Regions from separate parts of the Providencia sp. PROV200 genome, predicted to be linked through region 4. Evidence: predicted binding sites of a transcription regulator. Region 4 holds the regulator's gene; each other region holds the start of a gene.
What was found. The regulator Fur, encoded in region 4, represses iron uptake genes when iron is present. The targets are predictions, from matches to a motif close to ATAATAATGAGAACNACTATCAA.

Region 1 (2,213 bases), 510 kb from region 4:
CAAATGGTGATGTGAAAAGTATTTTAGGGAGTTTATTGTTGGGGAAAATAATGGCTAATAACTTGATGAAGGCATGAGAAATCAGGAAATAAGTTCGCTTATTAGCATTTATAGACCAATAAGCGAACTAAATATTTAAATTGAAGTTAATCGTCAGGGTTATCCATTACAGCATGGCGCTCATGATGGTAACCTTCTTCATCATAGCCATATCGCCAATAGGGGATCGCATAGATATCATCACGGCCAAAACCTTTTTCACGACGAATATAACGACGTAAATCACGAATAATTTGGTCTTCACCCGCAATCCAGAAAGCGCAGTCGCTGTTTGGGATCTCCCAAGACTTAAACGTGCTAATTAACTCTGCTGTTTTGCTGATATCACCACAGATCCAAATTACGTCAACGTGTTCAGGTTTTCTCAGCTCACGCACATCTTTTGGGGTATCTAACCGTAGCACGACTTTACCTTGGGCAGTTGCTGGCATTTTTTCTAATAATGCAGCGATAGCGGGTAGCGAGCTTGAATCACCGGCCATGAAATAATGTTGTCTGGCAGGCAATAATGGGTCTGGGCCACCAGGGTTGGTAATACCCATCCAATTTCCGGGTTTTGCATCACGAGCAAATAGGTATGCAGGGCCAGTTGTTCCATCATGCATAGCAAATTCAATATCAATCTCGCTAACCTCTGGGCGGATGGCTCTGACCGTATAGGTACGAACAAATGGGCGAGGTTTGTCTTCTGGCCAGCTACGGCCTTCTTTACTTAGGATAGGGAGTGCGGGCTGGCTGCTTAAATCAGGGGCTAAAAATATTTTCAGGTGCCCACCTTCACAATCAGTTGGGTATGTATTGAGTTTTTCACCGGTGAAAGTAATGCTGCGAATAGATGGGCTGATATCGGTAATGGATTTGACTTGAATGAGCTGTGGTGGAGCCGGGCGGTAGATGTTTTTTTCAACAGGTTGTTCAGTGGCCACGGACGATCTCCTTTATTAATGATAATTTTATTATATGGTAATTATTATCATTATCATGAATAACTTTGTAAGTTGCAACAGCTAGTGAGCGATTGGAAGAGGATATTTATACAGAAAGGTTTTCAACAGTAGGGAGGCAATTTACAGTGATGAGTTGTTGATTTTAATAAAAATGCCGTATGACTTTTAGTCTACGGCATATCGAAAGGTAAATTACTTCACTTTCATTCCAGCGGCGGTCATCATCAATTTGAATACTGACGAAAATGCAAACAATGCAAGTACACTTCCGAACCAGATGATAGCCATCCAACCGAGTTTTTTCCACCAAGGAGAGGTACTCACGTTATCAGTGGTAGCCTTGCTCTGGGGTGATTTTTCCTCTGAATACATAGTAACTCCAATAGGTATAAACCAAAATAACAGGAATAATGAATAACGCACCAACTAACATAAAGCCTAAACTTTCGGGTGGGCCTGCGGCATCACGGAAACTGACAGCGGGTGGGATGAGTGTCGGCCAAATACTGATGCCTAAACCCGTAAACCCAAGGAAAATTAACATTAAAGCTGCTAAGAATGGCACGCTATCGAACCGTTGGCGCTTAGCACTTTTTAGGATCAACCAAGTGCAGCCTAATACCAGTAATGGAACGGGTAAGAAGAAGAACAGGTTTGGTAGTGAGAACCAACGCTCAAAGACTGCGTCATTTAACATTGGAGTCCAGAAACTGATCACCGCAATTACCGCTAACATCAGTAATGTTAATGGCCGTAGGACACGATACATCGTGCTACGTAAGTGTCCCTCCGTTTTCATGATCAGCCAACCACACGCTAATAGCGCATAAGCAACTACGAGGCCAAATCCGCAAAACAGTGGGAAAGGTGCGAACCAATCGAAATAACCACCCATGTAAACACGGTTTTCCACATGGAAACCTTGGATAAAGGCACCCACGACGACACCTTGAACAAAGGTGGCGAAAATCGAGCCCCAAATAAAGGCATGGTCCCAATGACGACGGTGTGATTCATCCGCTCTAAAGCGAAATTCAAAGGCGACCCCGCGGAAAATCAAGGCTAACAACATGAAAGTTAATGGGATTGATAATGCATCAAGAACAATTGCATAAGCGAGAGGGAAAGCACCAAATAGAGCTGCCCCACCTAAAACTAACCAAGTTTCATTGCCATCCCATACAGGGGCAACGCTGTTCATCATGA
Region 2 (2,213 bases), 2.1 Mb from region 4:
TGACGCTATTGTAATGGTTGTTGAAGGGAGTTTACAACTCACCATCGAAGGAAAGCCTGTGATGGCTAAACCGGGGGAAATCGTCAGAATGCCCGCTAATATTCCTCATGCGGTAGATGCGCTAGAGCCCGCAAAAATGTTGTTAGTTATGTTACGTGAGCCTGAAACGGCTTGTACACACTAGCTTGGAGGAGCGAATGGACCAATCATTTACCGCCCATGAAGCCGGGCACAAATTTTTAGCGCGCTTGGGGAAAAAACGTCTACGCCCAGGGGGAAAAGAAGCTACTGAGTGGCTACTTAGCCAATCAGGGTTACATAAGAACAGCCAAGTCCTTGAAGTAGCCTGTAATATGGGAACCACCGCCATTGAAATAGCCTCCCAATTTCATTGCCATATTACGGGTATTGATATGGATAAGCAGGCGCTCGCTCAGGCACAAAAAAATGTGGCGAATAAAGGGTTAACCGATTTAGTGACAATCCAAATGGCGGATGCATCAAAATTACCATTTGAAGATAACAGCTTTGATGTGGTCATTAATGAAGCCATGCTGACCATGTACGGTGATAAAGCGAAAGCGAAGTTATTGCAGGAGTATTATCGAGTACTAAAACCGGGGGGCTGTCTATTAACCCACGATATTGCATTTAAGGATGCCCAAGCGGTACAAAATGTGGTTTCTCAAATGCAGCAGGCAATTAATGTCAAAGCGCAGCCATTACCTGAGACACAATGGGTGGAATTATTTCAACAAGCGGGTTTCCAGCAAGTGCTCTCTCACACCGGGCCAATGACATTATTATCCCCAAAAGGGCTGATTTACGATGAGGGCGTTTTCGGTGCACTAAAGATTGTCCGTAATGCACTGAAAAAAGAAAATCGCCCCCAATTTTTGCGTATGTTCCGTCATTTTCGGCAAAATCGTGGGAAATTGAATTATATCGCTGTCGTTAGTGTGAAGTAATTAATAGGAAAACTTTGCGCAAGGATGCGTGATTAGTACTGAATAACCTTTCATTTCTTGCTGTTAATAATAATAATTCTTATATTTATCTTGATTCTTAGTTACTGTTGTTAATAATTATTTGATAAAATAATAAACAGTAATTTAATTATATATTGTGATTTATTTTTATAATCAATAACAGCGATTTTAATAATGTAAAGGTTTAATTTAATGAAAATAAAGCATTTATTTATTATCTCCCCTTGCTTTCTACCCTTTTTTTCTCCCTCCGTATTTGCTGCTGATAAAAAAGAAGAATCCATAACCGTATCCGCTACGCGTGGGTATAAATCAGTTTCAGAAATGGCACAAACCACATGGGTGATTGATAATGCTGAAATTGAACAGCAAGCTGAAGGTGGAAAAGAGTTAAAAGATATTTTAGCGCAGCTTATTCCAGGAATGAGTGTCAGCGGCCAAGGGCGGACAAACTATGGCATGAATATGCGTGGCCGTTCAATGATTGTGATGGTGGATGGGGTACGCCTTAACTCTTCTCGTAGTGATAGTCGCCAATTAGATTCCATCGATCCTTTTAATATTAACCATATCGAAGTTATTTCAGGTGCTACGGCGATGTACGGTGGCGGTAGCAGCGGCGGCTTGATTAATATTGTGACGAAAAAAGGCCAAGAAGAAAAACAAGTTTCCCTGCAATTAGGTGGAAAAACAGGCTTTAACAATGGTAAAGATCACGATGAAAATATTGCTGCAGCAGTAAGTGGTGGTAATGAGAATGCTCACGGACGTGTTTCTGTTGCTTATCAACGCTATGGTGGTTGGTATGATGGTAAAGGTAATGCGATTAATATCGATAATACCCAAACAGGGTTACAATTTTCTGATCGCTTGGATGTGATGGCGTCAGGCACTATCAAAATCGATGAAAAACAACAGGTTCAAGCTGTTTATCAGCATTATAAAAGTGAGTCTGATGGTAAACACGGCCTCTATTTAGGAAAAAATTTTTCCGCGGTTAAAGGGCAAGGTGAAGCTTATAACAGCAGTAAATTAAGTTCTGACCGTTTGCCGGGAACTGAGCGTAATTTGCTCAATTTACAATATTCAAATGCAGATGTATTTGGGCAGGATTTTGTTGCACAGGTTTATTATCGTGATGAATCACAAAAGTTTTATCCCTTCCCAACTCTGACTGGCAAAGATGTTACAAGTATCAGCTCATCGGATCAAAAAACCAATTTT
Region 3 (2,213 bases), 560 kb from region 4:
ACAGGTTTTTCTGGACGTGGCTGCGGCTTCGCTGTCGAGGCGGGTAAGTCGACTTTAATATCAACTGTTGCCAATGGTGCTGCAACCATAAAGATAATCAATAAAACCAACATAACATCAATAAAAGGTGTTACGTTAATTTCATGCATTTCACCGCTATCGTCTTGTTCGTCACCTAAACGCATTGCCATAATAATTACCTTGCTTTGCTATTTGCCAGATCAAGATCACGCCCCAGCAACAACGCAGACTGAGCAGCGACATCCCCTACTTGACCACGATAGTTGTTGATCATGCGAGCAAAAATATTATAAATCACAACCGCAGGGATAGCGGCAATAAGACCGATTGCTGTCGCTAATAACGCTTCTGCAATACCCGGCGCAACAACCGCAAGGTTAGTCGTTTGCGAGTGAGCAATCCCGATAAAGCTGTTCATGATCCCCCAGACCGTTCCAAATAAACCGACGAATGGAGAAATTGCACCAATAGTCGCCAAATAGCCATTACCACGGCCCATATAACGACTAATCGCAGCGACTGCCCTTTCTAGGCGGAATGATGTGCGCTCTTTTGTGCCTGATAAATCAGCGCTATTTGCTGATAACGCTCGCTCAGTAACGGCTTCGTTTAATAACATACGCGTAATGCTATTTGTTTTGAAACCTTCTGCGATACTGACGGCTTCATCAAGTGACTTCGCCTCAGAAATCGCTTTCGCTTCTACTTTTAAGCGACGGCGAGCAACTAAAATTTCCAAACCTTTTGAGAAAAATATTGCCCAAGTAATAACAGAAGCAATAACAAGCCCTATCATGACTGTTTTAACAATATTATCTGCACCTTGGTACATTCCCCAAACAGATAAATCTTGGTCAAAACCGCCCGTTGGTGCTTCTGTTGCAATTTCAATGTTTTCATTAACAACTGTTGTGTTCACGGCTTCGCCTTGTACAGGTTCCGCGGGTACTGATGAAACTTCAGCACTTGGTGTCGTAGTTGTTGGTGCAGCTGAATTTACTGCCGGTTGTGTTGATGGTGTATCTTGAGACGCAGCTGGTGTTGTTGCAGGTGTGGTTTCAGCGACTGCCGTACCCATTAAGCCGAACGCCAATAGAATAGAAGCTGTTAGTTTACGCATCAGTTGGCCTTTACTCTCTTTTTAGTGTTGTATAAAAAAATTCATATCGATGATTGTGCCATTCATCGACTAACCTTTAAAAGCGAAATTTGACTCGCGCTGTCCGTCTCTTTTCAAAAAGACGGTGCTGATGATATCAAACACAGCGCGAATTGATAGTAATTATCATTAGTATTCGCGATTTTTTTATGTTTTTTTGCGTTTAGACAAACATGACCTTCTCTACTATGCGGTTATTTTCCTTAATAATTCACGGTTCAATTAAATATTCATTCCCAATATTACAAATAAAATTTACCTACAGTTTGAAAGTTGAAGAATACTCAAGTTACATTTCTATCAGGATCATTTAACGTCTTAGTATAAATTACCTCTAAGTTTAACCAGTTCATATTCTGTGTAGGGAAAAATCATGGCAGACATAAAACCTGAAACACAATTAGTCCATATTGGGCGGAACCCCAAATACACACAAAAAGGGGTAAACCCTGTTATTCAGCGAGCCTCTTCTATTATTTTTGATACCCTTGAAGAAAAACGTCATGCAACTCGCCATCGTGCAAATAACGTACTATTTTATGGGCGTCGCGGTACACAAACACATTTCGCTTTTCAAGAAGCGATGACAGAATTAGAAGCAGGTGCTGGATGCGTCCTTTACCCATCAGGTGCTGCCGCAATTACCAATACCATTTTGTCGTTTATTTCTGCTGGCGAACATATCCTGGTGACTGGATCAGCTTATGATCCAACGCAAAATTTTTGCGACAACATCCTTACTAAGCTAAATGTCAAAACCACGTATTTTGATCCACTCATCGGAACGGATATTGCTGATTTAATTCAGCCCAATACGCGGATTGTATTTTTAGAGTCCCCCGGCTCTATCACCATGGAAGTTCATGATTTACCAGCAATAGTGAAAGCTATACGCGTCAAATCCCCTGAAATTGTGATTATGATTGATAACACTTGGGCAGCTGGCGTCTTACTTAAACCATTATTATTTGATGTGGATGTGTCGATCCAATCAGCAACTAAATATATCAATGGCCACTCCGACGGTATGCTT
Region 4 (2,213 bases):
TTTATGGCAGTCATAGGCATTTTCTTCGGAAGTGACACAGGTAACACAGAAAATATTGCCAAAATGATCCAAGAAAGATTAGGCAAAGATGTAGCAGAAGTTCACGATATCGCAAAATGTAGCAAAGAAGATATTGAAGCTTTTGACATTCTACTTCTCGGTATTCCAACTTGGTATTATGGTGAAGCCCAATGTGATTGGGATGATTTCTTCCCTACTCTCGAAGAAATTGATTTCGAAGGTAAACTTGTCGCCTTATTTGGTTGCGGAGACCAAGAAGACTACGCTGAATATTTCTGTGATGCAATGGGTACGATCCGCGATATTATCGAACCTCGTGGTGCAGTTATTGTTGGTCATTGGCCAACTGAAGGTTATCACTTTGAAGTATCCAAAGGCATGGCAGATGACAACCACTTTATTGGTTTAGCGATTGATGAAGATCGTCAACCTGAGCTAACTGATGAACGTGTTGATGCATGGGTAAAACAAATCTCTGAAGAAATGTCTTTAGCTGAAATTTTAGGCTAATAGGTCATGTAAAGAACCCTTACCCATAGGTTACGCCACTGTTTTGCACAAAATGAATCATCTAAGCCAGTGGCATAATCTAAAATAACCGATAAGGTATCCTAATAGGATAGGTTCTCACGAGATTATCAAAATAATGAGACAATGCATGGTTTCTATTTTTATTTTCCATGCCTATAATTGTAAATCAGTTTAGAAGACAACTGTATTGATGTTAAAAATGTCTCATTATTGTTAAATTTATGATTTAAGATACAGGACAAAACCCGCATGACAGACAACAATAAAGCATTGAAAAATGCTGGACTCAAAGTCACTCTTCCAAGATTAAAAATTTTGGAAGTACTTCAAGAGCCTGAGTGCCACCACGTCAGTGCGGAAGATCTCTATAAAAAGCTGATCGATATGGGTGAAGAGATCGGGTTAGCAACCGTATACCGCGTATTGAACCAATTTGATGATGCCGGTATCGTTACCCGTCACAACTTCGAGGGTGGTAAATCTGTATTCGAATTAACCCAGCAACATCACCATGACCATTTAATCTGTTTAGATTGTGGAAAAGTGATTGAGTTTACTGACGAATCCATTGAAACCCGCCAAAAAAATATCGCTGCTCGCCATGGCATTAAACTATCTAACCATAGTTTATATCTATATGGTCATTGCGCAGATGGCGATTGCCGTGACAATGCTGACGCACACGAAGCCAAAGAGTAACAGTATTCAACCATCGTTGATGAAACGTAATGGTTAAAAATGCCAAAACCCTGATAAAACAATTTTATCGGGGTTTTTTATTTTAAGTATTGATACTCTTACACTCTATTAGTGATAATTCCTAGTGAATAACCTAAACATAACTATTTACCACTAGATCTCGCCGATAATACGAATTTTATTAAAAACCTTAATAGTTGCAATTCAAATCAAAATCTTTATATTATTTCACGGATAATTATAATTTGTTATCTAGAATTATGCTTTACCAATCAATGTGGTATATAAATAACATCATAGATGATTTCTATCATTTCATACTATTTAAAATTATTTAATTACCTTACTATAATTTTAACTCTAAATTAGAGAGTTAGTGATTCAAATGTAGTCATAAAGTTAACGTACAATTTAAATGTGTAATTGTATTTATTGGCTAAACTTATTGAGTACTTTAGCAATTTGTAAGAGATTAACTGATGAAAAAAACATATCTTTTTCTCAATACAAGTTTTTTCTTCTGGTTTCTTACTTTAATAGGGTGGTTCTTTAGTTATTTAACTAGCGCCTTATTTTCGTTTGCATTATCAATACTGTTCTTGATCGTACACTTCAATCAAAAAAAGGTAAGTAAAATGTTCACCAAAAGACAAAACAAGCCCGCGCCTACAGCGACTCCCCCTTCGGTAAGTCATGAGCCTGAAGTGACTGTAAAGATAGAAGAACAAGTCACACTATCAACCCCAACGATTAGTGAAGAAAAAACGAATACAATTATCTCTAGGGACGTTGTTTTTGAAGGAAATATAACCTCTAATGAGCAAGTGCATATCTATGGAAAAGTCATTGGGAATATAACCGGAAAAGATAATACGGTTAAAGTCATGTTAAACGGCCAAGTGACAGGAAATATCACCTGCAAAGAACTGGTGGTAAATGGGCGTATTGAAGGTGAATGCCAC

Region 1: M1E86_RS08640 (siderophore-interacting protein) is a predicted target of Fur. The motif match lies at 1,021-1,043, and genes of this name have one in related genera.
Region 2: M1E86_RS15805 (TonB-dependent siderophore receptor) is a predicted target of Fur. The motif match lies at 1,035-1,057, and genes of this name have one in related genera.
Region 3: exbB (tonB-system energizer ExbB) is a predicted target of Fur. The motif match lies at 1,294-1,316, and genes of this name have one in related genera.

Annotation. Positions count from the first base shown of each region.
Region 1 is NZ_CP096307.1:1,877,681-1,879,893, forward strand. Features, by position in the region: gene M1E86_RS08640 (siderophore-interacting protein) at 147-986, opposite strand; gene M1E86_RS08645 (DUF2474 domain-containing protein) at 1,200-1,331, opposite strand; gene cydB (cytochrome d ubiquinol oxidase subunit II) at 1,336-2,213, opposite strand, start outside.
Region 2 is NZ_CP096307.1:3,460,639-3,462,851, reverse strand. Features, by position in the region: gene M1E86_RS15815 (cupin domain-containing protein) at 1-184, shown strand, start outside; gene M1E86_RS15810 (class I SAM-dependent methyltransferase) at 198-968, shown strand; gene M1E86_RS15805 (TonB-dependent siderophore receptor) at 1,182-2,213, shown strand, end outside.
Region 3 is NZ_CP096307.1:812,069-814,281, reverse strand. Features, by position in the region: gene exbD (TonB system transport protein ExbD) at 1-191, opposite strand, end outside; gene exbB (tonB-system energizer ExbB) at 197-1,141, opposite strand; gene metC (cystathionine beta-lyase) at 1,554-2,213, shown strand, end outside.
Region 4 is NZ_CP096307.1:1,372,088-1,374,300, reverse strand. Features, by position in the region: gene fldA (flavodoxin FldA) at 4-531, shown strand; gene fur (ferric iron uptake transcriptional regulator) at 802-1,251, shown strand; gene M1E86_RS06095 (bactofilin family protein) at 1,887-2,213, shown strand, end outside.